Regions from separate parts of the Rhizobium changzhiense genome, predicted to be linked through region 3. Evidence: predicted binding sites of a transcription regulator. Region 3 holds the regulator's gene; each other region holds the start of a gene.
The links. Region 3 encodes LexA, which represses DNA repair genes until DNA is damaged. Its sites were predicted from a motif close to TGTTCNNNNTGTGTTCNG; they were not measured.

Region 1 (7,951 bases), 160 kb from region 3:
CGCGAAGACCGCGGATCAACAGTGTGGCGCCATGGCTGCGAGCGGCATCGACGACCAGATTGTCGAAGGCGACGACGGTAATATCGCCGGTCTTGCCGGGCAGCGCTTGAGCCAGAGAACGGCGGATCAGCTCGGCCCTCTCTTCGAAGGAGAAGAGCGGCGCCTTGCCAGGATGGATGCCGATCGCGACGATCACCTTTTCGGCGACGTTGAGAGCCTGGACCAGAACATCCACATGCCCATTGGTGATCGGGTCGAAGGACCCCGGATAGAAAGCTGTCGTCATTGGCCCGACCGTTGGTTTGACGCCTTTTGTCACGGATACCGCCTTCCCGCAAGTGATTTGCCCAGCTCCGGCCAGAGCACCGCGCGTCTTTTCAGACGCGTAAAGGACGTTATGCGCCGGGCGGTTAAACGGCGGATGAATGGCCCGTTCAAGACCGTTTCAGACAGGATCTGCTTAACTCCGATCATCCAAGCAGCCAATGCCATTCCGGCGTCCAGCGCTCCCCGAAAGACCAGGTCCATGCTGATCGTGCTCGTTGCACTTGCCATCGTTTCCTCCCTCGCCGCCGAGATGGCCTATGGCTATTTCGCCGATCGATACGAGATGAGCTGGGTGCGGCCGGAGCTTGCCGAGCATGCGGCGATCGTTCGCGCTCAGGGCCGGCTGCGCGAAAAACGAGCTTCGAATCTGAATGCCAGATGAACGAGACATTCAAGGTCGCTTCAGATCGGCATTGGTAAACACCCGATCAACATCCGGCGGAACCATTTACAGACGGATGCGTTCATTCAACCGATACATAGAGCGGCGCGGAAGGATTAAAAATGCCCGGCAAGATTACGATGATTAACGTGCTCTGGATGGTAATGGTCACGGGCATGCTGACCGCAACTGTCGCTCTCTATGATCAGAAGGTCGATACGTCCAAGGTTTATGGTCCCTATGCTTCGGCCCGTACGGCCGTGCTAGGCCAGTACTGAGGGGCGAGAACGCAACTCCCCAGGAAAGGAATGCCTATGTTCACGATCTTGACAGTGCTCACCGCCCTTATCAGCGTCATGTTCATCGTGTCTGTGGCCTCGACGATTTCAGCGCTCCGGCGCGAAGGCGAAGAGGTGAAGGCTCTGAACGAAAAACATAGAGCATTCTGACGTTCCTTTCTCTCCTCTTCCCACCCTTGAGCGGCACCCTTCCGTCGCCAGGGCCATTCAAAGCCGGATGCACCCAGCGTCCGGCTTTTTTCTTTGGTGTCGTCCTGAACCATCATCCATCTGAAAAGAAAAGGGCGGCTCGAAGCCGCCCCGTTCATTTGATCATTCCTCGGCAGGCCCGGCCGGATCGCCATCGGCAATCGGTGCCTCGTCGCCGCCACCTTCATCGGCAGCACCTTCGTCGGTAGCAGGGGCGCTTTCGGCGACCTCGACAGCCTCCTCGGCCTCATCCTCCTCCGGTTCGCTGATGCGCTCGACCGAGACGACCTTCTCGTCCTTGGCCGTCGAGAAGATGGTGACGCCCTTGGTGGCGCGGCTGGCAATGCGGATGCCGCCGACCGGCACGCGGATCAGCTGACCGCCATCGGAGACCAGCATGATCTGGTCGCCGTCATCGACAGGGAAAGCCGCGACCAGCTCGCCGATCTCGCCGGTCTTCGACGTGTCGGTGGCGCGGATGCCCTTGCCGCCGCGGCCGGAGATGCGGAAGTCGTAGGACGACGAACGCTTGCCGAAGCCCTTCTCGGAGACGGTGAGCACGAACTGCTCGAGCAGCTTCAACTCCTCGTAACGCTCGTCGCTCAGCTGGCCTTCCTCGGTGACTTCCTCGCCGACCAGTGCGATCTCCTCGGCCTCGCCCGTCGTCAGGCGCCGATCGTTGGCGGCGCGCTTCAGATAGGCCGCGCGTTCCCACGGCTCGGCGTTGACATGGCGCACAATGGTCATCGAGATGATCCGGTCGCCGCCGGCAAGCGAGATGCCGCGCACGCCGATCGAGTTGCGGCCGGCAAAGACCCGGACGTCGTCGACGGAGAAGCGGATGCACTGGCCGAGCGCCGTCGTCAAAAGTACGTCATCATTTTCGGTGCAGGTCTCGACGGAGAGGATTTCATCGCCCTCCTCCTCGAGCTTCATGGCGATCTTGCCGTTGCGGTTGACCTGGACGAAGTCCGACAGCTTGTTGCGGCGAACCGTGCCGCGCGTCGTCGAGAACATGACGTCGAGATCGTCCCAGCTCGTCTCGTCCTCGGGCAATGGCAGGATCGTGGTGATACGCTCGCCCGGTGCGAGCGGCAGCATATTGATCAGCGCCTTGCCGCGTGAAGTCGGCGTGCCGATCGGCAGGCGCCAGACCTTCTCCTTGTAGACGATGCCGCGCGAGGAGAAGAACAGAACCGGCGTATGGGTGTTGACGACGAATAGTCGGCTAACGAAATCCTCGTCGCGGGTGGTCATGCCGGAGCGGCCCTTGCCGCCGCGGCGCTGGGCGCGGTAGGTGGTGAGCGGCACACGCTTGATATAACCGAGATGCGAGACGGTGACGACCATGTCCTCGCGGGCGATCAGGTCCTCGTCGTCCATTTCGAGACCGCCATCGACGATCTCGGTGCGGCGCGGCGTGCCGAACTCGTCGCGGACGGCGATGAGTTCATCCTTGACGATAGTCTGGATGCGGACGCGCGAGGAGAGAATATCGAGATAATCCTTGATTTCCTCGCCGATCTTGTTGAGTTCGTCGCCGATTTCGTCGCGGCCAAGTGCCGTCAGGCGGGCCAGGCGCAGTTCGAGGATGGCGCGGGCCTGCTCTTCGGAGAGGTTGTAGGTCAGGTCGTCATTGATGCGGTGGCGCGGATCGTCGATCAGACGGATCAGGCTTTCGACATCTGCCGCCGGCCAACGGCGGGTCATCAATTCTTCGCGGGCCGACTGCGGATCGGGCGCCTGGCGGATGACGCGGATGACCTCATCGATATTGGCGACGGCAATGGCGAGACCGACCAACACATGGGCGCGGTCACGCGCCTTGCGCAGCAGGAATTTCGTTCTCCGGCTAACAACCTCCTCGCGGAACGAGACGAAAGCGCGAAGCATGTCGAGCAGGGTCAGTTGCTCGGGCTTGCCGCCGTTCAGCGCCACCATGTTGCAGCCGAAGGACGTCTGCAGCGGCGTATAACGATAAAGCTGGTTGAGGATGACCTCGGCATTGGCATCGCGTTTCAGCTCGACGACGACGCGATAACCCTGGCGGTCGGATTCGTCGCGCAGATCGGAGATGCCTTCGATGCGCTTGTCTCGCACCAGCTCGGCCATCTTCTCGATCATCGTCGCCTTGTTCACCTGATAGGGAATCTCGGTGATGATGATCTGCTCGCGGTCACCGCGCATCGGCTCAATGGCGGCAACGCCGCGCATGATAACGGAGCCGCGGCCGGTCTCGTAGGCTGAGCGAATGCCGGCACGGCCGAGGATCTTCGCTCCCGTCGGGAAGTCGGGACCGGGAATGATCTGTATCAGTTCCGGCAGCTCAATGGCCGGATTGTCGATCAGCGCGATACAGCCGTCGATGACTTCGGAGAGGTTGTGCGGCGGGATGTTGGTCGCCATGCCGACGGCGATGCCGCCGGCGCCGTTGACGAGCAGGTTCGGGAATTTGGCGGGCACCACGACCGGCTCGGAGAGCGTGCCGTCGTAATTGTCGCGGAAATCGACGGTTTCCTTGTCGAGATCGTCGAGCAGCGAGTGGGCAGCCTTTTCGAGGCGGCATTCGGTATAACGTTCGGCCGCCGGCGGATCACCATCGACCGAGCCGAAATTGCCCTGACCATCGATCAGCGGCAGACGCAGCGACCAGGGCTGCGCCATGCGGGCGAGCGCATCATAGATCGCGGAATTGCCGTGCGGATGGAATTTACCCATCACGTCACCGGTGACGCGGGCGCATTTGACGTATTTCTTGTTCCAGTCGATGCCGAGCTCGGACATGCCGTAGAGGATGCGCCGGTGCACAGGCTTCAGGCCGTCGCGCACGTCGGGCAGCGCGCGGCTGACGATGACGCTCATGGCGTAATCGAGATACGACCGCTGCATTTCCTCCATGATGGAGATGGGCTCGATGCCTGGCGGGAGCTTCCCGCCGCCGGGGGGTGTTTGCTCAGTCAAAACAGATCACGATCTCTTCTAGAATCACTTGAAGATTTATAGCGGAAAGCCTGTTCCCGCGCCAATTTCACAGCGCGTTTTGAACAGGCTTTTGCGGCTTAAAGAGGGTAAAACATGCAAGTTGCGCGGCTGGGCCCGACGAATCCGCCGCAGCCCGCCGCGGGATATTTGCCAAATCGGAATCCCCGCTTCACAATCATAAAAACCACGCACTGATATGGGGTTCCGGAGAGCCGATGGCAAGCGCCGACCAATTGATCAACGCCTTCACGACGCTTCTCGTCACCATCGATCCGCCGGGGCTCGCACCGATCTTTCTCGGCCTGACGACAGGCATGAGCCGTACCGAGCGCACGCAGGTGGCGCTGCGTGGTTCGGTCATCGCCTTCATCATCCTCGCCGTCTTCGCGCTGTTCGGCGCCGGCGTGCTCGGCGTACTCGGGATCTCGATCGGCGCCTTCCGCATCGCCGGCGGACTGCTGCTCTTCTGGATCGCCTTCGAGATGGTGTTCGAGAAGCGCCAGGACCGCAAGGAAAAGGCCACGGAGGTGGCGATCACCAAGGATCATATCGAGAATATCGCCGTCTTTCCCCTCGCCTTGCCGCTGATCGCCGGCCCGGGCGCGATCTCGGCGACGATCCTGCTGGCCGGCACGCTGGCGACCTCCGTCGGAAAGGCGCAGCTGATCGGCGTCCTTGCCGCCAATCTGTTGCTGACCTTCCTCATGCTGCTCGTCGCCGAAAGGCTGGACCGTTTCCTCGGCGTCACCGGCCGGGCCATCCTGACACGCCTCCTCGGCGTCATCCTCGCCGCCCTTGCCGCCCAATTCGTCGTCGACGGCGCGAAATCGGCGCTCAATCTGATCAGCGCGACGCCGCACTGAAAACGGCCGTAGATGATTGAGGCCGATCCGGCCTGAATGATCTGCCGCGGAATCAAAGAAAAAGAGCATGACGCCATCCAAGGCATCATGCTCTCACACGTCTTTCACAAAGCCAGCAAAGGCTATCGATCAGAACGGGATGTCGTCGTCGAGATCCCGCGAGAAGTTGCTGCCGCCACCGCCGCGGCTCGGCGATGAGGAGGGAGCCGGGGCGCCGTAGTCGTCGCCATAATCGTTGCCGCCACCGGCAGTGCCACGGCCGCCGCTCGCGCCACCGCCTTCACCGCGGCCGTCGAGCATCGTCAGCGTCGAACCAAAGCCCTGGAGCACCACTTCCGTGCTGTAGCGGTCCTGGCCCTGCTGGTCCTGCCACTTGCGGGTCTGCAGCTGGCCTTCGATATAGAGCTTGGCGCCCTTCTTCACATATTGCTCGACGACCTTGCAAAGGCCCTCGTTGAAGACGACGACAGTGTGCCATTCGGTCTTCTCACGGCGCTCGCCGGAATTGCGGTCGCGCCAGGTCTCCGAGGTCGCGATACGAAGATTGGCGATCGGCCGGCCATCCTGAGTGCGGCGGATTTCGGGGTCTGCACCGACGTTTCCAATCAGAATTACCTTATTCACACTACCAGCCATGCTTCTCACCCTGCCTGCCGCCCTGCCCGGCGGCGTTTAATCGATCGGCGCACCTTAAACCATCACGGACCGCCGATGCGCATGGGCGGCATTTAATCCACATGTTTATCCATCAGAAAGCCCCATGCATCCATCAGGAATTTTGTTCTTTATTTGTTCTAGTTTATCCGTATGATCCTGTCAACAGAATCGAAAACCTTCAGCCCTTGTGGATATTCAGCCTCGACTCGCCCGTCGGCATCACTAAATAAGGGCTGTCATCCAGAAAACCAAAGCAGAGACGATGAGCGAACTGAAGACGATCTCCATCCGCGGCGCGCGCGAGCATAATCTCAAGAGCATCGATCTCGATCTGCCGCGTAACAAGCTGATCGTCATGACCGGGCTGTCGGGTTCCGGCAAATCCTCGCTCGCCTTCGACACGATCTATGCCGAGGGCCAGCGGCGCTATGTCGAAAGCCTGTCGGCCTATGCCCGGCAGTTCCTCGAAATGATGCAGAAGCCCGATGTCGACCAGATCGACGGGCTGTCGCCGGCAATCTCGATCGAGCAGAAGACCACCTCGCGCAATCCGCGCTCGACGGTCGGTACCGTCACCGAGATCTACGACTACATGCGCCTGCTCTTTGCCCGCGTCGGCGTTCCCTATTCGCCGGCGACCGGCCTGCCGATCGAGAGCCAGACCGTCAGCCAGATGGTCGACCGCATCCTCGATTTCGGCGAGGGCACTCGTCTTTATATCCTTGCGCCGCTCGTGCGCGGGCGCAAGGGCGAATACAAGAAGGAACTGGCGGAGCTGATGAAGAAGGGCTTTCAGCGCGTCAAGGTCGACGGGCAGTTCTACGAGATCGCCGAGGCGCCGGTGCTCGACAAGAAATACAAGCACGATATCGACGTGGTGGTCGACCGCATCGTCGTGCGCTCGGATGTCTCGGCGCGCCTGGCGGACAGTCTCGAAACCTGCCTGAAGCTCGCGGACGGGCTGGCGGTCGCCGAATTCGCCGACAAGCCGCTGCCGCCGGAAGAGACCTCGGCCGGTGGCTCGGCCAACAAGTCTCTGAACGAGACGCATGAACGTGTGCTGTTTTCGGAGAAGTTCGCTTGCCCGGTCTCCGGCTTCACGATTCCCGAAATCGAACCCAGGCTGTTCTCCTTCAACAACCCGTTCGGCGCCTGCCCGACCTGTGACGGCCTCGGCGCCCAGCAGAAGATCGATCCGGACCTGATCGTGCCCGAGCCCGAACGGACTTTGAGGGACGGCGCGATCGCGCCTTGGGCCAAGTCGACCTCGCCCTATTACAACCAGACGCTGGAAGCGCTCGGCAAACATTACGGCTTCAAGCTCGGCACCCGCTGGAACGATCTTTCCGACGAGGCCAAGGACGTCATCCTCAATGGCACCAACGACAAGATCGAATTCCACTACGCCGACGGCGCCCGCTCCTATACGACGCAGAAGAACTTCGAGGGTATCATCACCAATCTCGAGCGCCGCTGGAAGGAGACCGATTCTGCCTGGGCGCGCGAAGACATCGAGCGCTTCATGTCGGCTGCCCCCTGCCCTTCCTGCAACGGCTTCCGCCTGAAGCCGGAGGCCTTAGCGGTGAAAATCGACACGCTGCATATCGGCGAAGTGACTGGTATGTCGATCCGCGTCGCCCGCGACTGGTTCGAGACGCTACCGGCAAGCTTCAACGCCAAGCAGAACGAGATTGCTGTGCGCATCCTCAAGGAGATCCGCGACCGGTTGCGCTTCCTCAACGATGTCGGCCTGGAATATCTCAGCCTGTCGCGCAATTCCGGCACCTTGTCGGGCGGAGAAAGCCAGCGCATCCGGCTAGCCTCGCAGATCGGCTCGGGGCTGACCGGCGTGCTCTACGTGCTCGATGAGCCGTCGATCGGCCTGCATCAGCGCGACAATGCCCGGCTGCTCGACACGCTGAAGCATCTGCGCGACATCGGCAACACCGTCATCGTTGTCGAACATGACGAGGATGCGATCATGACGGCCGACGACGTGGTCGATATCGGCCCGGCTGCCGGCATTCACGGCGGTCAGGTCATCGCCCATGGTACGCCGCAGGACATTATGGACAGTCCGAACTCGCTGACCGGCAAATATCTTTCCGGCGAACTTGGCGTTCCCGTTCCCGACGAGCGCCGCAAGCCGAAGAAGGGCCGCGAGATCAAGGTGGTCGGGGCGCGCGGCAACAATCTCAAGAATGTCACGGCGTCGATCCCGCTCGGGGTGTTCACGGCGGTGACCGGCGTTT
Region 2 (7,951 bases), on a different contig from region 3:
TGTGCTTCACGTTTCTGGAACAGATCGTGGAAAACAGGGAATATTTCGCTTCGCCGGCAGACCTTGCGCATCGAAAGCGGCAGCTCGGAACGGATCCCGTCATAGAGCATCCAAAGCGGTGAACGGGATACCGAGGAGTCGCCGCCTTCTTCGCCGACCTCGATATAGGCGAAATACTGGCACAGCGGCAAAATCTCGCGCAGCAGCTGTCCGGTCAGGTTTCCGTCCGAATGGGCATTGTCGCCGTCCGAAGCCTGGGCGCCGTAGATATTCCACTCTGCCGGATCGAAACGCGCCGCGATGATCCCGCGCATTGCCGCTAGCGCACTGGATACCAGCGTGCCGCCCGTCGCCGGACCATAGAAGAAGGTTTCCTCGTCGACCTCCTCCGCCTTGTCTGTGTGACGAATGAAGACGATCTCCACTTTCTTGTAGCGCTTTGACAGGAAAAGATAGAGCAGCAGGTAGAACCTCTTCGCCAGATCCTTCATGTGCTCCGACATGGAGCCGGAAACGTCCATCAGGCAGAACATCACCGCCTTCGCCACAGGCTTCGGCTCGTTTTCGAAGCGCCGATACCGCACGTCGAGCGGATCGATATAGGGAATGCGCCGGCTTTTTTCCGTCAGGGATTTGAGTTTCGCCTCGAGCGCCAGGCGGCTCTCGTCGTCCTCGCATTCGTCGATCTGCCGCTGCAGGGCTTCGATCTCTTCTCGGCGCGGACGGTGAAGCGCGACGCGGCGCATCATCGCGAGCCTCGTCGTGCGGCCGACGGCGATGTTGGACGGCGACCCCGACACGGAATAGCCGGCCCGCGATGGAATTTCCTCCTCGGTTTCGGCCAGACGCCGCTTGGCAAGATCGGGCAGTTCCAGGTCGTCGAGGAACACATCGAGGAATTCCTCGCGCGTCAGCACGAAACGGAAGCCATCCTCGCCGTCGCCTTCCCCTGCATCTTTTGGCTTTCCGCCTTTCCCGCCCGGCGGCCGCGGAATGATATCGCCTTCGACGAAGGCTCTGTTTCCCGGCAGGATGTGATCGGCGATGCCGCCGCCGCCCCTTCGAAGGCTCGGTTCGGCCATTCCATCGATCGGCAGGCTGATCTCACCGCCGTCGAGCACATCGCGAATGTTCCGGTTTTGCAGAGAACGCTTTACCGCCTGCTGCACGGCGCCTTTCATGCGCCGAAGAAACCGTTGCCGATTTTCCAGACTTTTACCGCGCGGATTTAGCCGACGGTCGACAATGTGCATATTGGCTCCACATTAACTTGCCTGTTTGACGCGCATGTACCATTCGACGAGGCGCCGAACCTGCCTCTCCGTGTAGCCCCGCGCAGCCATGCGCGAGACGAATTCGCTGTGCTTCTTTTCTGTTTCCGAATCCTTCTTCGATCCGAAGGAAATGACCGGCAAAAGATCCTCGACCTGCGAGAACATTCGCTTTTCGATAACTTCCCGGATCTTCTCGTAGCTCGTCCATGACGGATTCTTTCCGCCGTTGGCTGCCCGCGACCTCAACGAGAACTTGACGATTTCGTTGCGGAAATCCTTCGGATTGGCAATTCCCGCCGGCTTTTCGATTTTCGTCAGTTCCTGGTTGAGGAGCTCGCGATCGAGAAGCTGGCCGGTATCGGGATCCTTGAAGTCCACGTCTTCGATCCAGGCATCGGCATAATCGACGTAGCGGTCGAACAGATTCTGTCCGTAATCCGCATAGGATTCAAGATAGGCCTTCTGAATCTCATTGCCAATGAACTCTGCGTAACGCGGCGCAAGATCGGCCTTGATGAACTCCAGATAACGCTTCTCGACATCGTCGGAAAACTGCTCGCGGCGGATCGACTGCTCCAGCACATACATCAGGTGAACCGGATCGGCGCCGATATCCGTGGTGTCGTGATTGAATGTGGAGGCGAGCACCTTGAAGGCGAAGCGGGTCGATATGCCGTCCATGCCCTCGTCGATGCCGGCGGCATCCCGATATTCCTGGACACTGCGGGCGCGCGGATCCGTCTCTTTCAGGCTCTCCCCGTCATAGGTGCGCATTTTCGAGAAGTACGTCGAATTCTCATGTTTGCGCAGGCGTGAAAGCACGGAGAAGCGGGCCAGCATTTCGAGCGTCGCGGGGGCGCATGGCGCATCGGCGAGTTCCGATCCCTCGATCAGCTTTTCGTAGATCTTCTGCTCTTCCGTGACGCGCAGGCAATAGGGCACCTTGATCACGCAGATACGGTCGATGAAGGCCTCGTTGTTCTTGTTGGCCTTGAAGGTTTGCCATTCCGCTTCGTTCGAATGCGCAAGGACGATGCCGGAGAAGGGTATGGCGCCGATATTCTCGGAGCCGATATAGTTCCCCTCCTGCGTCGCCGTCAGCAGCGGATGCAGCATCTTGATCGGCGCCTTGAACATCTCGACGAATTCGAGCACGCCCTGGTTGGCGCGGTTGAGGCCGCCCGAATAGCTGTAGGCATCGGGATCGTTCTGGGAATAGGTCTCCAGCTTGCGGATATCGACCTTGCCGACCAGCGACGAAATATCCTGATTGTTCTCGTCTCCAGGCTCGGTCTTGGCGATGGCGATCTGGCGCAACCGCGAAGGCTGTACTCTGACGACACGGAAGCGGGAAATATCTCCTCCGAAGTCATCAAGCCGCTTCAGGCACCACGGGCTCATCAATCCATTCAGGCGGCGCAGGGGAATGCCGTATTGCTCCTGCAGGAGCGATCCCATCGTGTCCGGGTCGAAGAGGTTGAGCGGACTTTCGAAAACGGGGCTGATCTCATCACCCGCCTTCAGCACGTAGATCGGATGAACCTCCATCAGCAGCTTCAGCCGCTCCGCCAGCGATGACTTGCCGCCACCGACCGGGCCGAGAAGATAAAGGATCTGTTTGCGCTCCTCGAGCCCCTGCGCCGCATGCCGGAAGAAGGAAACGATGCGTTCGATTGTCTCTTCCATGCCATGGAAGCCGGCAAAGGCCGGATAGATCCGGATGGTCCGGTTCATGAATATCCGGCCGAGGCGCGTGTCCCTGGCGGTATCGACCATCTGCGGCTCGCCAATCGCGGCCAGCAGGCGCTCGGTCGCATTGGCATAGGCAAGCGGTTCTTTTTTACAAAGGTCGAGATACTCCGCGATCGACATATCGGTTTCGCGACGCGCATCATAGCTGCGGGTGAACGCATCAAATACGGATTCGCTCAGCATGGGCCCTCCATTCAAGGTTAATGCCACAGGCTCTAGGTCGTCATACCAAGGAGATGGACACGACATTCCTAAGAATCAATAGTTTCGCAGGTATATTCCACGCTCACCGGCTGTTTCTGGCAATGCACAAAAACGTGCATGCACCGGTTATTTTTCTACTCTACGAAACTGTCTCTTATTGTAGTTGAGAAGGATGCCATTGTGGTATCAGCACATTTCGCGACGTGACAGAAAGATGAAAAAGGTGTGCAATGTCGCCCGTGATTCGAGCACTGGAGAAATCGACGATTTGGCGGTCAATCTGCCCAAAGTCGATGCGGGGCAGCGTGTGCCGATCCGCTCCAGACATGCTGGAAAACGGCGCATCCCAGCCATGCGCCCCGCATCGTGATCATGCGCCTACCCGCGCGACTCAGCCGTTGAATGCCTTCTCCAGTGCGGCGACCTCGATCTTGACCATGCCGAGCATCACTTCGGTCACGCGCCTGGCCCGCTCGCGGTTGCTGTCGGCGATCATCTCGGACAGCATGCGCGGCACGATCTGCCAGGAAAGGCCCCAGCGGTCCTTCAGCCAGCCGCAGGCCTCCGGCGTGCCGCCATTTGCGAGGAAGGCCTCCCATATCCGATCGATCTCGGCCTGGTTTTCCACAAGAATCGCGATCGAGAAGGAATGGTTGAAACTGTCGAGCGGGCCGGCCTTCATCGCCAGGAAGGCCTGGTTGGCGAGCGTGAACTCGATCAGCTCGACGCTGCCGGGCGGCCCGCTCGGCGTTTCCGCCTGAAGTATGGTGGTGCGGCCGATCCTCGAGTCCGGGATGACAGACACGTAGAATTCGACGGCTTCGCGCGCTTCCTCGGCGAACCAGAGATTTGAAACGACCTTCGGCATGAATCGGCCTCCTTGTTGATGGGTGTGATCCGGACTGCTGTTCGATGACCCAAGGACGCCTCACCGGCGCCCGATCCGACACGCCGCGATCGGAAATTTTTAGCCCCGCACGCACGCAGGCCGACGGCAGCCGGGCTCGGCGGCGGTATTGCCGCCCGCAACATGCCGCCTGGAATAGCGCCGGCTCGGGAATGAAAGCAGAACATCTTTTCTGGTCTTTCCTTCCCGAATCACTACATTACGCGCCATGAGCAATAGTTTCGACGATATGCCCTTCTTCGACGAAGAGCCGGGCGAGATGGCGCGCAAGCCGCAGCCGCCTGCCGCACCCGCCGAAAGGGCGCCCGCCGCCGGTGGCGGCATCGCCGCCCGCGCCATGGCGGCTCGCGACGGCGGCAAGCGGCCGGATTATCTCGCCGGGTTGAACCCGGAACAGACCGAAGCCGTCGAAACGTTGGAAGGCCCGGTCCTCGTGCTCGCCGGCGCCGGCACCGGCAAGACGCGCGTATTGACGACCCGCATCGCCCATATCCTCAACACCGGCCGCGCCTTCCCCTCGCAGATCCTCGCCGTCACCTTCACCAACAAGGCTGCCCGCGAGATGAAGGAGCGCATCGCTTTGCTCGTCGGCGGCGCCGTCGAAGGCATGCCCTGGCTCGGCACCTTCCATTCGATCGGCGTCAAACTGCTGCGCCGCCACGGCGAGCTCGTCGGCCTGCGCTCCGATTTCACCATTCTCGATACTGACGACGTCGTCCGCCTGATCAAGCAGTTGATTCAGGCCGAAGGCCTGGACGACAAGCGCTGGCCGGCCAAGCAGTTCGCCGGCATGATCGACACCTGGAAGAACAAGGGTCTCGGCCCTGCCGATATCCCCGAGGGCGACGCCCGCGCCTTCGCCAATGGCCGCGGCCGCGATCTCTATTTCGCCTACCAGGCGCGCCTGACGACGCTGAACGCCTGCGATTTCGGCGACCTGCTGATGCATCCGATCGCGATCTTCCGCAGGAACCCGGATCTCTTGAAGGAATATCACGGCCGCTTCCGCTATATCCTCGTCGACGAATATCAGGACACCAACACCGCCCAGTACATGTGGTTGAGGCTTCTCGCCCAGCGCGCCAAGGGCGAGCCGCAGAACGTCTGCTGCGTCGGCGACGACGACCAGTCGATCTATGGCTGGCGCGGCGCGGAGGTCGACAATATCCTGCGCTTCGAAAAGGATTTCCCCGGCGCCAAGGTCATCAAGCTCGAGCGCAACTACCGTTCGACCGAGCATATCCTCGGAGCCGCCGCCCATCTGATCGCCCACAATGAAGGCCGGCTCGGCAAGACGCTGTTCACCGACCGCTCCGATCCGGACGACGTCAAGGTGCAGGTGCACGCCTCCTGGGATTCGGAGGAGGAAGCCCGCGCCATCGGCGAGGAGATCGAGCAGCTCCAGCGCGGTAAGCATCTCTTGAACGACATGGCGATCCTCGTGCGCGCCTCCTTCCAGATGCGCGAATTCGAAGACCGCTTCGTCACCCTCGGCCTCAATTACCGCGTCATCGGCGGCCCGCGCTTCTACGAGCGCCTGGAAATCCGCGATGCCATGGCCTATTTCCGCCTGGTCGCTCAAGCCTCCGACGACCTCGCCTTCGAACGCATCATCAACACGCCGAAGCGCGGCCTCGGCGACACGACGGTGCGCGCGCTGCACGACTATGCCCGCGCCCGCGATATCCCGATGCTCGCGGCGGCCGCCGACATCATCGAGACCGATGAGCTGAAGCCGAAGGCGCGAAAGGCGCTCTTCGACGTGATTCAATCTTTCCGCCGATGGCAGGAACTGCTTGAAAACACGCCGCATACCGAACTTGCCGAGCAGATCCTCGAAGAGTCCGGCTATACCGACATGTGGAAGAACGACAAGAGCGCCGAAGCACCCGGCCGCCTCGAAAACCTCAAGGAACTGATCCGCTCGATGGAAAGCTTCGAGTCGATGCGCGGCTTCCTCGAACACGTCTCCCTGGTGATGGATGCCGAGACCAACGAGAACCTTGATGCCGTGTCGATCATGACGCTGCACTCGGCCAAGGGCCTGGAATTCGACACCGTCTTCCTGCCCGGCTGGGAGGAGGGCCTCTTTCCGCACCAGCGCTCGCTGGATGAGAGCGGCCGCGCCGGCCTGGAGGAGGAACGCCGCCTCGCCTATGTCGGCATCACCCGCGCCAAGCACCGCTGCCACATCTGGTTCGTCTCCAACCGCCGCATCCATGGCCTCTGGCAATCGACCCTGCCCTCGCGCTTCCTCGACGAACTGCCGATCACCCATGTCGAGGTCGCCGAAATGGAGCAGAGCTACGGCGGGTACGGCCGCGGCGGCTACGGCCAGTCCCGCTTCGACAAGGCCGAACCCTTCGCCAACTCCTATTCCACTCCCGGCTGGAAACGTGCCCAGGCCAACAAGACCGACGCCACGCGCGACAATTGGGGCACCCGCTCCGGCCACGCCGTCGAACGCATCGGCTACGGCGAAAGCGGCCCGAAGGGGCGCACCATCGAGGGCGAGCTGGTGGCGAAATCGACCTCGTCGGAGCCATCTAGATTCACGCTCGGCGACCGCGTGTTCCACCTGAAATTCGGCAACGGCAACATTACCGGCATCGAAGGCAACAAGCTAACGATCGAGTTCGACCGGGCCGGACAGAAACGGGTGCTGGACGGGTTCGTCGAGCGCGTCTGACCTCGCGTCAGCACGACGCGAAAAGCCTTACCCGAGCATCCGCATCCTTCCGAGCCCGAGAATATCGTTGACGAGCGCGACGCCAATGCCCGCGGCGACGATTCCCAATCCGATCAGAAAGAGCCGGCGAGACCGGTCATATTTGACGGCAAACAAGGAGTCGCGCGCCAGCAGATCGGCAAAGACCTTCACCTGGACGGCGATGCCCACGGTCAGGAACAGCATCGGCGGAATATCGATGCGGCTCCAGTCGTTGGGATTGGAAACCCAGACACTGATGAAATTGAGCGAGAAACCGAGAATGATCCCGGCCGCCGTCAGCGACCCGTTGCGAAACGTCGCATCGATCTTTTCGTCGGGGTCCGGCTGTGACATGGCTTCGGTTCCGCCTTGCTTCTGAGTAAGAAAGGCAGAAATCATGACCCGGAGCAAGATCGGCCTGACGTTGCCTCGCGGAAAACAGACGAAATGTCGCAGCCGCGCAAACCTGGTCACTCCGTCCACACCTCCTCCGCACGCTGCGTTACGGCAATTTCGGGCCAACACCGGCACCGATTTAATCGCGCCCACACAAACCGTTGCCAAAAAATCCAATAAATTCAATGAAAAAGCTTTGGCAACCGAAAGGTTGATGTGCATTGCCTCACGTCGTCAATCACACTCCCGCCCCGTCAAAACGTCGCTTTGACGCCTTGCGCAAATCAGCTTAGCCCAGAGGCTGCCCGCCCATGAAAGGCAGGCTTCACGACGAACTTTTCAAAGGAGGTTCCAGTGACCAGTGTTTCATCTCTCGGCAGCACAGTGACCCAGTACCAGTCTACGCTGTCCAGCCTCGACAAGAACGGCGACGGCGTCATATCGGCGGACGAGTTGGCCGCCGCCTCGCAGTCCTCGACATCGGGCACGGCGTCGACCGACAGCGACGACAGCAGCACCGACATCGTCAAGAAGATCACCGCCGACATTCTGTCGCTGATGCTGTCCATGCAGAAGACCGATAGCAGCGACTATCAGGGCGACGGCAGCGATCAGAGCGACGACGATTCCAAGGGCGTCTTTGCCGCGATGGATACGAATGGCGACGGCAAGTTGACCGAGTCCGAATTCCTCGCCGCCGATCCGAAC
Region 3 (7,951 bases):
TGTAACCGAAGGAGGCGCCGCGCTCGCACAGCAGCACGTTCGGATTGCCGCTGGCATTGAGCTTCTTCAAGACGTTCTTCATATCCCAGGGAGCGAGGAACTGACCCTTCTTGACATTGACGACGCGGCAGGTCTTGGCGGCAGCGATGAGGAGGTCGGTCTGGCGGCAAAGGAAGGCCGGAATCTGCAGGACGTCGACGATCTTTGCCACCTCCGCGCATTGCTCGGCGGTATGGACGTCGGTCAAGACAGGAAACCCGAATTCCTTCTTGAGGTCGGCAAAGACCTCCATGCCCTTTTCGATCCCGATACCACGTTCGGCCGACAGCGAGGTCCGGTTCGCCTTGTCGAAGGAGCTCTTGTAGACGAGGCCGATGCCGAGCTTTCCGCAAAGCTCTTTCAGTGTGCCGGCAACCATGAAGGCGTGGTCGCGGCTCTCCATCTGGCAGGGACCGGCAATCAGCGACAGGCGGCCGGTATTGGAAAAGGTGACCTGGCCTTGGCCTTCGCCGATCCTGACTTCGGAATTCGTATCAGTGCTCATCGTGTTTCCTCGAAGGCGAAGAGCGTGCCCTGCCCGGGCGCGGGCTTCACCAGAATGCGATTGTTCTTGCGCGTGTAAGTCACCCCGTTAGCAGCCAAATGCGCTTCTGTCACGGCAAGATCGGCGACAGTGAAGAGGATTGCCCGGCCGCGTAGGCCGCGATCGGCGGATGAGCCACCAATGTCGAAATAGGCCTCCAGCCCTTCTGGCGTCATCAGGCTGATTTTGGCATTCGATGCCGCGATATTGACGCCGAAACCGGTTTTCTCGACTGCCGATTGCGCCACGGCAAGGCTGACGAAGGCAGCGAAGGCGGCCGGCTCCGGCGTGCAAAGCGCGATCTCGACTATGCCGGTCACACCATTGGCATGTGTTTCAAGCGCGGCGCGGTCGGTCGGCAGCGGATTGACGCGCTCGACGGTGAAAAGCAGGAGATCAGGCGCGCGCAGGTCGGCGGCAAAAGCCAGCTTGAAGCCGGCAATCGTCTCGGAACCGTCCGGCATCGTCATCGGCCGGGTGAACTGCAGCATCTCGCCGGCGCTCGATCCGTTGCCGACGAAATTCTGATGATCGATGCCGGCATCCTTGCTGCCGAAAGCCAGCCCCGAAAGCCCCTCCTCGCCGCAGCGGAAGCGGAAGGCCTGGTTGCGGGCGGTGAAGACGTTGCCTTGCCGCGCCGATGCCTCGCTCTCTTCGACGCTCGCAATCCCGAGCGGCTCCAGATAGGTCTTGTCGGCAAAGAAGACGCAGGCGTTTTCCGTTCCGAAGGGGTGGCGCGCATCGGCGGCAACGGTGAAGCCGAGCTTGCCGAGCCTCTCGCGCGCCAGATCGATATTGACGACCGGCAGCACGATATGATCCAGCGGGTACGGTTTGGCGGAATGCTCGTTCATCATGTCCCTCCTGGAAAGGTCAAGAGATGTGCAGCGCGACCTTCAATACAAGACTTGTGTCCCAATCCGGCGAATGAAAATAAAAATCTCAACGAGTTGGCGCCAAGTTTTACGGAAATTTAGCTACTTGCGGAACACATATGGAACATATAGTGTCTGTTCTGGATTTGTTTCAATCACGAGGTCACAACGTCGATGCTCACGCGCAAACAACAGGAGCTTCTCCTCTTCATTCATGAGCGCATGAAGGAATCCGGCGTTCCGCCATCTTTCGATGAGATGAAGGATGCCCTGGACCTCGCCTCGAAGTCCGGGATTCATCGCTTGATTACAGCGCTCGAGGAGCGCGGCTTCATTCGCCGCCTACCGAACCGCGCCCGCGCGCTTGAGGTCATCAAGCTTCCGGAGGCCTACAGCCCCAGCATCCAGCCCCGGCGCGGCTTTTCGCCGAGCGTGATCGAGGGCAGCCTCGGCAAGCCACAGCCGGTCGCCGCCCCTGCTCCTGCAAAGCCCGTCGCCGACAACGGCAATTCGGTCTCCGTGCCGGTCATGGGCCGAATCGCTGCCGGTGTTCCGATCTCGGCGATCCAGAACAACACCCACGACATCGTCGTTCCGGCCGACATGCTCGGCTCCGGTGAACATTACGCGCTGGAGGTCAAGGGCGATTCGATGATCGACGCCGGCATCTTCGACGGCGACACCGTGATCATCCGCAACGGCAGCACTGCAAGTCCCGGTGATATCGTCGTTGCCCTCGTCGATGACGAGGAAGCGACGCTGAAGCGCTTCCGCCGCAAGGGCGCCTCGATCGCGCTGGAGGCCGCCAACCCGGCGTACGAGACCCGGATCTTCGGGCCGGACCGTGTCAAGGTACAGGGCAAACTCGTCGGCCTCATTCGCCGCTATCACTGACATTGGCCAGTCCGGTTTCGGTAAAACTATTGCTGCGCCAGTCATAGGCGCGATGGCGCATCCATGGCCGCGACAATGCATCGAATGCGGTTGCGACCTCCGGGCCGGCGTCCGTGAAGCGCAACTCGATGGAACCGCTCCTGCGCAGCGTCTCACCGGTGAAGAGCGTCGCACCTGAGCGGCAGCTGTTGAAGCGAAGGCGGACCGACGTCACGACGATATCGGCCGCGTCGCATGCCGGACCGAGATAGGCGGCATTGTCGATGACGGTTACCACCTGACCATTGCCAAGCCTTGATGTGCACCAGGCCTTCTTGACGCAGGAAAAGCGGTTTGCGTCACCGCCCGATGCGGCGGCCCGCATCGCGGTCCTTGCTTCGTTCTGCTGATCGCGGGAAAGCCTGACGCGGCGATCTTCTCCCTCCGGCGGGATAGCAGGACCGTCCAGCATCTTCGGCGGATCATGCTTCGGCAGGACCAGCGCTCTCTGCCACTGGTCGAAGATGAAATCCGGCGGTCTTTCACGGTTGGAAGCCATTGCCGCCGCCTCGACGATTGCGACGAGACTACCATCCTCCGAAATCACCAGATCCGGCGGCCGGGGAACCGGCAGAAGCAGCAGGATGAGCGTTGCGACCCCGATAATCGATGTGCCGATATGGCGCAACCGGGTGCGGAGCAGCGTCAGCAGCAGAAAGCCTGCCACGGCGACGGTGAAATACCAGGCGGGCAAACGGCCGACGTCGATATTGCCATCCCAGCCGGACACCGTCTTGGCGACCGCGATCACCAGATCGAGGCCGAATCCGACGATCTTCCAGGCCCAAACATCCAAGCCGAAAGGCATGAGCAGCATTGCCAGCAAGCCGGCCGGCATGATGATGAAGGAGATGATCGGTATTGTCGCGAGATTTGCCGGCAGGCCGTAGGCGGTCAGGCGATGAAAATGCTCGATCGAAAACAGCGCGGTGGAAAAACCGCCGATCAACGAGGTCAGGAAGACGCCGCCGAAGAAGCCCGCAACGGTAACGAAGGGCCTGATGATCGGCAGCTTCAGGAAAGCGTTTTCGCGGACCCGCCGATCCTTCCAAAGCTGATAGCCAGAGACCAGCGCCAATGTGGCGGCAAAAGACATCTGGAAGCTCGGACCCAAGACCTCGGACGGCGAAATGACAATGATGACAAGCGCGGAGAGAGCGACATTGCGTAGGCTGATCGACGGCCGGTCGAAGAAGACGGCGATCAACATAATGGCCATCATGATGAAAGCGCGTTCGGCAGAGACCGCAAAGCCGGAGATCAGGAAATAGGCGGTGACGGTGATGAGCGCGCCGGCGGCGGCGATCTTCTTCGTCGGATAGGCCTCGGCGACACCGGGAAAGAAGCTGAGCAGCATCCGCAAGCCGACGAAGAAGATTCCGGCCGACAGCGCCATGTTGAGACCGGAGATGGCGATGATATGCGCCAGACCGGACTGGCGCAGCGCTTCCGTCGTCGCATCCGAGATGGCGCGCCGCTCGTCCGTCACCAGAGCAGCGGCAAAAGCGCCGGTGTCGCCGGGCAGGATCGACCTTATGCGGTCGCCGATACCGCTGCGCAGCCGGTAGAGCCATTCCAGCAGCGCTTCGGTCGTCGATCTGGCCGCCTGCGGACCTGCCTGCACATCGACCTTCGTCGGCGCACCGTAGAAGAAGCCGTTGGCGCCGATGCCATCGAAATAGGCACCGAAGGAGAAGTCGTTGAGCCCGGGAAGCGCTGGGCCTGCCGGCGGCGTCAGCCGCGCTCTGCCAGTGATGATATCGCCGATCTCGAAGGCCACGTCCGCGCCGCGGGCGATTGCGGTGATGCGGTCCGGCGGCCGCTTCACCTGTGGCGCCTCAGTGCCGGTAACGGCAAGAATGTAGCGCCACCGCCCGCGACCATCACCTTCGCGCCGCTCGACACGGCCGGTCACCGTCGTCGTCACGGCGGAATCGAGGATCACGGTGGAAGCCCGCTGGCTCTCGAACTGCGCCGTGACCATGCCGCAGGCCACGAGTGAAAGCGCCAGCAGCGTTGCCCGCACTGCCGCCCGGCTGCGGCCGGCGATGAGAACCGCCACGGTCAGCGCCAACAGGCAGAGCAGTGATGCAACGAGAGGAAAATCCGATGCCGCGAGAAACCAGCCGGCTGACCCGGCGCCGAGGAAGACCGGCGAAAACAGCAGCAGGCGGCCATGGTCTACCTCCTCGCCCAGCATGCGCATGCCGGCACGCAGCAATTGCGAGGCTGCGGCCGGCAGCCGGTGGCGCAATGGTGTCTCCGACTGCGTCCTTGTCGCTCGCGTCACCACGACAGGTGGTGAAAAACTGGAGGAGTCGGCAGGGCCTTCGCCCGCTTCCGGCCGCAATTCGACTGTCGTCAACTCCTGCATGAACCGCCCAAGCCCGGCTGCGAAGGCGGCCAGAATGCAACCTCCAATCAAATCCGGCAAGCATAATCGATTGAAATATGAGGGAAAATCGCGAGCGCCAAAAGACCAGTCGAATCATCGGCTTCCGATATGCATGCGGCTCATCGCTGCAGTGCCTAAAAGGTGATACCGCAATGCACAAAATGCCATCACGGTAACTTGGCATTAGCTTCGCGATCATATAGCTATCGGTGAGGACGCTTAACCCCTATGGCGCTTTTATGGCGCCACCGCCATTTCGGAGGATCAGCATGACGGATCAAAGCGCTACAATAAAAATCGGTGACAAGTCTGTCGACCTTGCTGTCAAAAGCGGCACGATCGGCCCGAGCGTCATCGATATCGGTGCCCTCTACAAGAACACGGCTTCCTTCACGTACGATCCGGGTTTTACCTCGACCGCATCCTGTGAATCGAAAATCACCTACATCGACGGCGACGAAGGTGTCCTCTTACATCGCGGCTATCCGATCGAGCAGCTCGCCGAGCACGGCGACTTCCTCGAGGTCTGCTATCTGCTGCTTTACGGCGAACTGCCGACCACCGTGCAGAAGAAGGATTTCGATTACCGCGTCACGCACCACACCATGGTGCACGAGCAGATGAGCCGCTTCTTCACCGGCTTCCGCCGCGATGCGCATCCGATGGCCGTCATGTGCGGCTGCGTCGGCGCGCTGTCGGCCTTCTATCACGACTCCACCGACATCACCGATCCGCACCAGCGCATGGTCGCCAGCCTGCGCATGATCGCCAAGATGCCGACGCTTGCCGCCATGGCCTACAAATACCATATCGGCCAGCCCTTCGTTTATCCGAAGAACGACCTCGACTACGCCTCGAACTTCCTGCGCATGTGCTTTGCCGTGCCTTGCGAGGAATATGTGGTCAATCCGGTGCTTGCCCGCGCCATGGACCGCATCTTCATCCTGCATGCCGATCATGAGCAGAACGCCTCGACCTCGACCGTCCGTCTCGCCGGTTCGTCGGGCGCCAACCCGTTCGCCTGCATCGCCGCCGGCATTGCCTGCCTCTGGGGTCCCGCGCATGGCGGCGCCAACGAAGCAGCCCTCAACATGCTGAACGAAATCGGCACGGTCGATCGCATTCCGGAATATGTCGCCCGCGCCAAGGACAAGAACGATCCGTTCCGCCTGATGGGCTTCGGTCACCGTGTCTACAAGAACTACGATCCGCGCGCCAAGATCATGCAGAAGACGACGCATGAAGTGCTCGGCGAACTCGGCATCAAGGACGATCCGTTGCTCGAAGTGGCGATGGAGCTGGAGCGCATCGCGCTCACCGACGAATATTTCATCGAGAAGAAGCTCTATCCGAACATCGACTTCTATTCCGGCATCACGCTGAAGGCGCTGGGCTTTCCCACGACCATGTTCACCGTGCTCTTCGCGCTCGCCCGCACCGTCGGCTGGATCGCGCAGTGGAACGAGATGATCGAGGATCCGGAACAGCGCATCGGCCGTCCGCGCCAGCTCTATGTCGGCGAACCGAAGCGCGACTATATTCCGGTTTCGAAGCGCTGATCGCTTCAGAAAGAACCCAAAAGAAACCCGGTCAGAAATGACCGGGTTTTTTCTTTTTCAGCACATCGAGAAGGATCTCGGCGGCATGCTCGCCGGGCGGCTTTTCGGTCTGCATGCGCTGCCAGATGAGGTCGTACCCTTCCTTCATCGCCTTTAGCTGATAGGTGTCGGCCGACAGCCTTTCCATCCAGCGCGCGAGGCTTGCGCCGCGAACGACGTCGTTCAGATATTCCGGGACGACCGGGTAATCGGCGATCAAGTTTGGCAGCGCGCCGGTCCAGGTCTTGATGCCCGATGTCAGCATGCGCATGATCCAGTCGACCTTGTAGGCGGAGACGACGGGAACATCTGCAAGCGCCAGTTCAAGAATAACGGTTCCGGATGCCGCCATGGCTGCATCGGCCTCGGCAAAGGCTTTCCATTTTGCTTCTGCGCCGACGACGATCTCCGGCTTTATCCCCCACCCGGCCGTCATTTCGCGGATAAGCGCCTCCTTGTGCGTCACCGTCGGCAGAACGAAGCGTGTCGGCCCGTTGCGGGCGACGAGTTCGTTCGTTGCGACCTCGAAATAGGGCAGAAGTTTCTGTATCTCGGAGGAGCGTGAGCCGGGAAGAAGCAGGATCGTGCCGCTGCCGGGTCGCCTTCCCACGCGCAGGCGACGTGTCTCCAGCAGAGCGGGGTCGGCGACCAGACGATGCCCGACATAGGTTGTCGCCGGGCCATTGAGGCGTTGCATCGTTGCCGGCTCGAAGGGCAGGACGGCGAGCACGTGATCGACATAGGCGAGCATGCGCGTGGCGCGATATTCCTTCCAGGCCCAGACGCTCGGACAGACATAATTGACAACAGGCAGATCGGGCAGCGCGGTGCGGACGCGCTTTGCGACGCGATGGGTGAAATCCGGGCTGTCGATGATGAGAAGAATATCAGGCCTTGCGGCGATGATGGCAGCCGTCGTCTGGCGGATCAGGGTATAGAGCTTTGGCAGCCGGCTCAGCACCTGGGTGATACCCATGATTGACAGCTCGGAAAAATCGAACAGCGATTGCAAGCCTTCGGCCTGCAGCCCCTCGCCGCCGACGCCGACGAGTTCCACCGGTCCGCTATGAATCCGCTTCAGGGCGGCGATGAGATCGGCACCGAGCAGATCACCCGACACCTCGCCGGCAATGACGGCGATCTTCAGCGGCGCCCCGTTCATTCGAGCCCCCATGCCGGCAGGCCGCGATCGATGCCGCAGACGAAAAGCCCGGCCTCATCGGCAGCTTTGATGACGGCGGCGCGATCGAGCACCAGCGAGCGGCCGGCCTCGACGGCGATGCCGGCAAGGCCCGCCTTCGCAGCGTTCTGGATTGTGGAAACGCCGATCGCCGGCAAGTCGGCGCGGATATCCTGCTGCGGCTTGCAGAGCTTGACCAGAGCGCCGCGGCGGCGCGGCGAGATGCGTCCGGCGTTTCTGAGACCCGCGACACGGTCCAACATCTCATCCGTGCCCTCAAGACCCTCGAGTGCGACGACACGCCCGCCGATGCTGACAGCACCCTGCCCGACATCGAGCCGGCCCAGCATGTCGGCGGCCTCGGCGGCGCGGCTGATATCGCGCCGG
Region 4 (7,951 bases), on a different contig from region 3:
GTTGCCGGCAAATGGTTTTTCTGAATGGCCGCTGCAATGCCGGTGTTTTGATAGAGCAGATTCATACGTCCCTCGCGTGCCTAACAACTAAGACGAGAGTCCTCACATGTGCATGTGATTCTGCAATGAGGAAAATGGTGACCAAAGTAGTTATCCGAGGAAAACAGCCAGAAATCGCAAGCGCTGTTCTCATGAACCGCCGAGTTATACCAACTGACCTTGCCCCGTTGAAATAATCCATTTTGAAGTAAGCTCTGGCCCATTGAGAGGACCAGAGGATGAAGCGCAATCGTTTCACAGACGAACAGATCATCGGCATATTGAAGGAGCACGAGGCAGGCACGCCGGTCTCTGAGCTTTGCCGCAAACACGGCGTCAGCGATGCCAGCATCTATAAATGGAAGGCCAAGTTCGGCGGCATGGAGGTGTCCGAGGCCAAGCGGCTGAAGACGCTTGAGGACGAGAACACGAAGCTGAAGCGGCTTCTGGCGGATGCGATGCTCGACAATGCTGCCTTGAAAGACCTTTTGGGAAAGAAGTCGTGACGCCCGCGGCCAAGCGGAAAGCTGTCGCGCATCTGATGAGTCATCATGAGATGAGCGAACGGCGGGCGTGTAAAGCCATTGGTTTTTGCCGAATGACGGTCGGTTACGAGACCAGGCGCGACGATGATCATGAGCTTCGCGAGCGAATGAAGGCGTTGGCGCATGAACGTCGCCGCTTCGGATATCGACGCATTCATGTGCTGCTCCGGCGGGAGGGTCACCTCGTGAACCACAAGAGGCTCTTCCGGCTCTATCGGGAGGAGAAACTGACGGTGCGCAAGCGCGGCGGTCGCAAGCGAGCGACAGGCACGCGAGCGCCGATGCTGGTGCCGATGGCGGCCAATGATCGTTGGTCGCTGGACTTCGTGTCGGATCAGTTCACCGATAGGCGCAGGTTGCGGATTCTGACCGTCGTCGCCTGGCGCTCGTCGCCGATACATCGCTTTCCGGTCTTCGCATCGCACGGGAGCTTGACCGGATTATCGAGGAGCGCGGCAAGCCGAGGATGATCGTCAGTGACAACGGCAGCGAGTTCACCAGCAACGCGATCCTGCAATGGGCGGACCGGACCAAGGTTGACTGGCATTACATTGCGCCTGGCAAGCCGATCCAGAACGCTTTTATCGAAAGCTTCAACGGGCGGCTGCGAGACGAGTTCTTGAATGAAACTCTGTTCTCGTCGCTTGCTCACGCCCGGTCTGCGCTTTCAAACTGGCGTAGCGATTACAACGATCAACGCCCGCATTCAGGCCTTGGCTGGCTGACACCGGCCGGCTCAGACACTCAACCCGCGACGTGATGCGGTGCTGCGCAGCCGAAATGGCTCCGCACTGCAACCCGCCGCTACCGAACCAACAACAGCAACCAAAAACCGCTGGAGCGAACTCAATGGATAAAACTTGGGGGCAAGGTCAAGACCCAGAAATTAACCTGAAGCGATTCCCCTGCTATCTCCGCTGTACGCTACCGCTGTGATGGTGGGCCTGCGGTCCGGAGTACAAGCCTATGCTGCCTTCAAAGGCAAATAATGCCCATCCAAGTTGACGAAGAGACGAATTAGAAGGCCGCGCCGATCGCGGTGCTCGTGACGCTTGGGCTGATCGGCTTAGTGCTTGCCCTTGGCTGGCGATGGATTCTCTTCGTGTTCATCGTACTAGCTGCTGTCGCCGGGTGGTACTTAGGCTGTGAAAACGGCAGTTTTCCGCAAATTGGTCCCTCATAAGATTTGTTTTCGGGGGATCTGTTGATAAGCCCAGATTCGGCACAAGAATCAGCCCTTTAGCGCTAGAAGATGAAAAGCAACTGGTTATTGACATCTTAACAGAATCCCGCATGTGCTGTTCATGGCGGTTTGCGGCTATTGCAGGAATCACCTGAGCTGTAGTAATGCGTAGCAGGAGCAGGCGGCTTTTTCTTTGTTTAAGGAGAAGTACGCCCATGGAACAAAACTCCCTCGCATTTGAAGGCTTCGGCATCAAGGCAACCGCCTTAGGGACGCTGCCCGTTACCGGCCTGCTTTTATTGCTGGCGCTTTATCTGATTACCCGATCCATCATGCGGCATCGACAGGCTCCTCGCTCCAAGCGAGCCAGCAGGGTGAGCGACAAATGAACTCCTCCAGAGCGGGGATTGTGATTGGGCGGTGCTCTGCGCCTTATCATCATCCCCGCGTAAAAAAACCCGCCTCAAGGCGGGTTCGTGATGGGGTGACGGCGAAGACAACGGCCAAAGGAACCTGTCTCCCTTTTTTGGGAATCATCTGCCTCCGTTGTTGGACACGGTGGGCTGGTCCGTAGGTACGAACGAAGGCGCAGCCGCGCGCTTGATCCTCGGGAACGCCACCAACACCCGCCGCTACATGTCGAATGAAGATGGGGTGCGTTGTAAGCGCGACCTCCGCATTCTTGTAGACGAGGCCGTTACTCTCGGGAATTGTCAGGCTATCGTGGACGCCACCAACGAACTCGGTAAAGCTGGAGTTTTCCTGATGCTGTGGTTTCTCTCGATGCGCGGTTTTCCAAACCTATCCCACTGCGAAGACGCTCATCAACAAACGTATCGCGCTTGTCGGTAAAATCCTTCCGCGTTAGCATCAGGCTGAATTTCTTCTCCACTTCTCTTACTTTCGTTTTATTCTTCGCACCTGCCCCTCAAGGAACTCGGTGCGGTCTGTCGCGCTCGTACAATCGCGTTTTAGCGCTACGGCGTTGCATCAGGGGCTTTCACTCATCCACGATGAATCAAAACGCCACGCTTGGCAGCCACATCTTACCATGTGGTGTGTTCCGCATGGTATGAACGCGGGATAGAAAGCTTTAGACTCCACAGCCCTGAGCACTGTGAATCAACCGTTCGTTAACTTTCTTGAATGCTGTAATTACTAGATTATTTCTCCTGTGCCGACCAACGAGCTCACGCTCCCCGATCTACCTTGTGGATAACCTCGTTTCGGTTTATTGTATACTTTAACTTCTCGCGATGATATGTCGTTGAGAATGCGAAGGAGCCGTTAAAAATGTCCGAGATGCAAGCACTTGAAAAACGCAGGAAGGTCGTTACCGACCAGATCGTGCGCCTCCGCGAGGAGCTGGCATCGCTTGAGGCGGAACTGATGGAACTCGATGTTGCGGGATCTGTCCTGGCGCGAATCACCGGCGCGAAGTACGACCGCAAGGATGCGAGCCGCGACTACGTATCCGGTAGCTACAGCATACAGACGAAAATCCGCGCCTTGCATCATAATCGTTTTGACACCTGCTGCTTGGCTTGCGACGACAAGGTCAAACACCTCGCGGTTTATCCTCCTCCGCCAGCGGGCTTCTACGGTGGCAGTGCGGGCTGGGATATTCTCGCAAAGAAGCAGCTCTCTCTCCCCGAGAAAATTACGGTCGCGATGAGGTATGCGCATTCGCAGGCCATCGATGCCCTCGCTCCGAAGGAGATTGAGAATTACATCCTCGTCCTATTTGGCGACGTGCCGGAAAAGCAGAACGTGAACAGCGTTGCTTGGCGCATGGCGAAATCGGGCACCCTCTGCAAGGCGGACGATGCGCCGAAGTATTGGCTGCCTGCAAACGAAAAGACCGCTGACACTGCCCCCGCTAAAGGTCAGTCAGCGGCCTTCGTGTCCACTCGTGCGAAAGGGCGTCAAGCCGTTCCGGGGGGTGGTACATGAGAAGAGCATAGCTACATTCATCATGCCTGGTCGGCCTCGCTGCGAAGCGGGGTCGATTTTCTAATGTAAGGTAGCCTGGGCGTCACGTCAAAGGCGGGTACCTGGCTTTCCGTTAGCATTCTACATTGACAACAGCCTCGGCGGTCAGATCATCTCGTAGCTAATGAACCGCAGGGCTGCATCGATTTTTGCGCGCGGTCGTGCCGGTACAAGATATCCGCCACCGCCACCCTCCGCGAAAACCGCCGCCCAAAATGCCACCACCAGCTTCGGTTTCCCGTAGTGGCGGATATCCCTCAGCATTCGCTCATACTGGACGGTCGGGATCATTAGGCCAACGTAGATGGCGTCCTTGTATGTTGGGGTGTGGCCGTAATGAGTGACATATCCGCGCTTGCCATCATCGCTGGGGCGGATGTCCACGACCGCCGTTTCGAAGTCGGTTTCAAACAACTCATGGCCCCGATACGCGCCGCCGTCGTGGTTCGATACCTTGTTGGTTATTCTGAGGACATCCGAATTCTGAAGCCGTGCCTTACCCCTCAGAATGTAGGGTTCGTCCTTACTGGCAATTAGGCTGGCGGGCTCGGTGATCGTCAGTTCAGAATCGGCGTCGAAGCCCTCGACGTAACCGGTCACGGTGTATTCTGTCAGTTCTACCGAGAGACATTTCCAAGAACGCTCGAACACGAACGTGCGGCCGTTTTCGTCATCCCTATATTCGATCCTGTCTTCAGTAACCGTTGAATATATGCCACCCACCGCATTCTCCTCACTCGCAAGGCCAAGCCGCATTGTAGGCCATGAAGAGCGCTCGCGGAGCGTTTACACCTCCTTTTTCCGGGTGGGTCTCGACCCAGTCACATCCAATGCGGATAGCGCGAGCATAGTTTGCTTTCTCTGGCAGGCAAAAGCGTCCGAGCACGGTAGGGCGATACATCGCCAACGCTTCCTTATCTTTTAGGTTTGCTTCAAGCAGAACCATGGAAATCGTGTTCTCACGCCACATGTCCATGAAGCCGGTGATATACGCTGCCGCGTAATCCAGATCCTTTTCGCAATGGTTCGCTAGGTCTTTGGCATCCATCGCGTCAGCCGTGTTGGCCGCGAGCAATCCCAGCAATGTCAGTATAACCCGTCTCATTCAACCCTCACCCGTGATTGCGGGACGCTACACCTGATTCGGCTGATGAAGAAGACTAGGGCTCTGCCCTCACGCGCCGCAAGCCTCTTCCGCCCAGCTTCCTACGTGCAGCCGGTTCACCGCGAAGAGCTTGCAGCTTGCTTCCCGCTGTTCGCCACGAGGCAGGATTGCATGGGAGCAATCCGCCTTCCATTCAAAGACGGCGTCACCCCTTGCAGGGAAATGCGCCCCCACACGATTGCTGGATGGGGCTACCGGCAAGGGAGGGGGAACGCGGAGTGATCAGCATCCCTCATCCAGTAGTTGTCCGCTCGTCGGGATACTTCGCATTCTGCTTTCCGGCCCATCGCAGCTCATAGCAAGCTGCAGCCCGACGGGACCTGGATCCTCGACCAACCATCTTTGTTGAAGATCTGGCTTGATCAACGCGGCGACGTTTTGGCGACCAGGCGGACCAATGATGCCAAACTCAGCCGCATAGCTACGGATCGCGTTCGAGAGTTGCGACTTTACGCCAACCAGCCGCTCCCGAACGCTCATCAACATGCATGCGGCTTGCTGCTCACGCGACTTTATCGGGACGAAGCGCATGGAGGGTCGACTGACGGCTTCACAGAGAGCTTCAGCATCCGCAGCGTCGTTCTTTCCTCGTTTCACATATGGCTTGACGTATTGGGGTGGGATCAGGCGCACTTCGTGACCGAAGGATGTAAGCAGACGCCCCCAGTGATGTGAGCTGCCACTGGCCTCGATCGCAATCGAAGTCGGCAGCGTAGTCTCGAAAAATTTGATCATTTCCCGTCGCCGCAATTGGCGGCGTATCACGGGTTCTCAGCGTCATCAACACCGTGCAATTGAAACACGCTTTTCGACGTGTCCATACCAATTCTTACAACAGGCTTCATGGTATGCGCTCCTCTCGCTCGTGGATCCATGATCATAATGCCATGGATCGCCGAGGTCTCAGAGCCGTCCACACCAACACATTGGCAGTGACCGTTCCGTGAAACTGCGAGGATCGTAGCCGATGGACCGGTCAAATGCCAAGCGGCGCAGGTGAAGTTACGATCTGTCGAAAATATATATTCTCGCCTCTACCAAAACGCCGCAATTGGCCCATGGCCATGTTTCGCAAAGCGAATCTCTTGGCTTTGTTAAAGTTGAGAGATAATATTCCTATTCGTGGTTGCTTGACTCTTCGGCGACGTCGGAACAGATAGAGAACATCTGCATTCGAACGACATGAAGTCGAAACTCCAACACGGCCTTCAAGGGACGCGTGAATGATGACTGCTGCCCGCAACAGGGTAATTGCCGATCTACGCGATCGCATCGCCTCCCTCGAGGGCGGTTCGGCGAGAAAGGTCGGCTGCCTTGCTTTTGGGGTTTCCGAAATAGACGCGGTGCTTCCAGGCGGGGGTCTCGCCTATGGTGCCTTGCACGAGTTCGCGGGTGGCGGGTCCGGAACGGTCGATGGTGCCGCCGCCGCCCTCTGTGTGGCGGGGATCGCTGCGCGAACCAAGGGGCAGATCCTTTGGTGCATGACGCGGCCGGACCTGTTTTTCCCGGCGCTGGCTTTGGCGGGTCTTCATCCCGATCGCGTGGTCTTTGCCGAAGCCGATAGGGAAGAGGATGTCCTGGCAACCATGGAGGAAGGTCTTGGCTACGGCGGCCTGGGCGCCGTGGTCGGTGAGCTTGTCCGTCTACCCATGACCGCGTCGCGCCGGCTTCAGCTTGCGGCTGAGAAGACCGGAACGATTGGGCTGGTCGTGCGACGATGGCGGCGGCAGACGGAGGCATCGGATTTTGGCCAGCCGACGGCGTCGACATCAAGGTGGCGCGTCAGCGTACTGCCATCGGAAGAGCTACCGGTTCCAGGCGTTGGGCGGCCACGATGGCTGCTGGAGCTGATGAGAGTGAAGGCGGGCGAGTGCGCGGAGTTTATTGTAGGAGCGTGCGATGCCACGGGTCGTATCCATTTATCTTCCGGATCTGGCGATCGACAGGATCAGGCGGGCCGATGGCGCGGGAATGCTCACCGCTGAGCGGCCACTTGTCGTCGTCGCGAAGAGCGGTTCCAAACGCTGGATCGCGGCGGCGGATGAAACAGCCCGATCCGCGGGTCTTCATATTGGCATGCCGGCTGCCAAGGCGCAGGCCATCGTCCAGGGTCTGCAGATGGTCGACGCCGATCCGATCGCGGACACCGCGGCCCTCGAACGCCTCACGCTCTGGGCGTTGACGCAGTACACGCCGATCGTCGCAATGGATGCGCCCGACGGCATCGTCATGGACACCGAAGGCGCCGATCATCTCCAGGGTGGCGAGGATCTGATGCTGTCCGGCATCGTCAATCGCTTCCGTGCCAAGGGGCTGACCGCGCGGGTTGCGATTGCTGACAGCTGGGGCGCGGCGCATGCGCTGGCACGGGTGAGCCCGCGCGATACCGTGATCGCTGCACGGGGCGAAACATCGCGTTTCGTCGAGCGGCTGCCGGTATCATCGCTACGGTTGCCAGCGGAAACTGTGGTTGGCCTGCGGACCCTCGGGTTTCAGACGATCGGCGAGCTGTCGGCCACACCACGCGCGCCGCTTGCCCTTCGCTTCGGTCCCGAAATCGGCCGCCGTATCGACCAGATGTATGGGCGGCTGCCGGAGCCGATCGATCCAATCCGTCCGATGGATGTCATCGAAGTCAGCCGCGCCTTCGCCGAGCCGATCGGCGCTCCCGAGACCATCGCCAAATACGTCTCGCGGCTGGTCGTTGAGCTCTGTCAAGCGCTCCAGCAGAAGGGCCTCGGCGTTCGCCGCGCAGATCTTCTCGTGCACAAGGTCGACAATACCATGCAGGCGATCCGCGCCGGCACGGCGAAGCCCGCCCGCAATGTGGCCTGGCTGACAAAGCTCTTCAAGGACCGGATCGAGAAGATCGAGCCGGGCTTCGGCATCGAGAAACTCTCGCTGGTGGCTGTCATCGCCGAACCGCTCACCGAGGTGCAGAAAGCGTCCTCCCTGATCGAGGAAGAGATCGTGGATATCGCGCCGCTGATCGACGTGATCGGCAATCGCGGGCAGCGTGTCTATCGC

Region 1: uvrA (excinuclease ABC subunit UvrA) is a predicted target of LexA. The motif match lies at 5,822-5,839, and genes of this name have one in related genera.
Region 2: G9X68_RS20775 (ATP-dependent helicase) is a predicted target of LexA. The motif match lies at 4,286-4,303, and genes of this name have one in related genera.
Region 4: G9X68_RS17030 (ImuA family protein) is a predicted target of LexA. The motif match lies at 6,073-6,090, and genes of this name have one in related genera.

What each region holds. Positions count from the first base shown of each region.
Region 1 is NZ_JABFCQ010000002.1:396,874-404,824, reverse strand. It holds gene coaD (pantetheine-phosphate adenylyltransferase) at 1-286, opposite strand, end outside; gene G9X68_RS11365 (hypothetical protein) at 422-709, shown strand; gene G9X68_RS32180 (hypothetical protein) at 859-987, shown strand; gene G9X68_RS32175 (hypothetical protein) at 1,024-1,158, shown strand; gene gyrA (DNA gyrase subunit A) at 1,321-4,158, opposite strand; gene G9X68_RS11355 (MarC family protein) at 4,395-5,042, shown strand; gene G9X68_RS11350 (single-stranded DNA-binding protein) at 5,172-5,678, opposite strand; gene uvrA (excinuclease ABC subunit UvrA) at 5,962-7,951, shown strand, end outside.
Region 2 is NZ_JABFCQ010000004.1:122,257-130,207, forward strand. It holds gene G9X68_RS20760 (YeaH/YhbH family protein) at 1-1,253, opposite strand, end outside; gene G9X68_RS20765 (PrkA family serine protein kinase) at 1,266-3,209, opposite strand; gene G9X68_RS20770 (VOC family protein) at 3,622-4,098, opposite strand; gene G9X68_RS20775 (ATP-dependent helicase) at 4,346-6,826, shown strand; gene G9X68_RS20780 (hypothetical protein) at 6,854-7,201, opposite strand; gene G9X68_RS20785 (EF-hand domain-containing protein) at 7,598-7,951, shown strand, end outside.
Region 3 is NZ_JABFCQ010000002.1:233,334-241,284, reverse strand. It holds gene kdsA (3-deoxy-8-phosphooctulonate synthase) at 1-544, opposite strand, end outside; gene G9X68_RS10595 (VOC family protein) at 541-1,437, opposite strand; gene lexA (transcriptional repressor LexA) at 1,633-2,352, shown strand; gene G9X68_RS10585 (ComEC/Rec2 family competence protein) at 2,333-4,765, opposite strand; gene gltA (citrate synthase) at 5,056-6,345, shown strand; gene lpxB (lipid-A-disaccharide synthase) at 6,377-7,546, opposite strand; gene G9X68_RS10570 (UDP-2,3-diacylglucosamine diphosphatase LpxI domain-containing protein) at 7,543-7,951, opposite strand, start outside.
Region 4 is NZ_JABFCQ010000003.1:403,755-411,705, forward strand. It holds gene G9X68_RS16995 (AAA family ATPase) at 1-65, opposite strand, end outside; partial or broken gene G9X68_RS17000 (IS3 family transposase) at 279-1,441, shown strand; gene G9X68_RS17005 (hypothetical protein) at 1,983-2,156, shown strand; gene G9X68_RS17010 (hypothetical protein) at 3,061-3,720, shown strand; gene G9X68_RS17015 (hypothetical protein) at 3,865-4,482, opposite strand; gene G9X68_RS17020 (Rap1a/Tai family immunity protein) at 4,493-4,864, opposite strand; partial or broken gene G9X68_RS17025 (IS110 family RNA-guided transposase) at 5,282-5,769, opposite strand; gene G9X68_RS17030 (ImuA family protein) at 6,151-6,909, shown strand; gene G9X68_RS17035 (Y-family DNA polymerase) at 6,824-7,951, shown strand, end outside.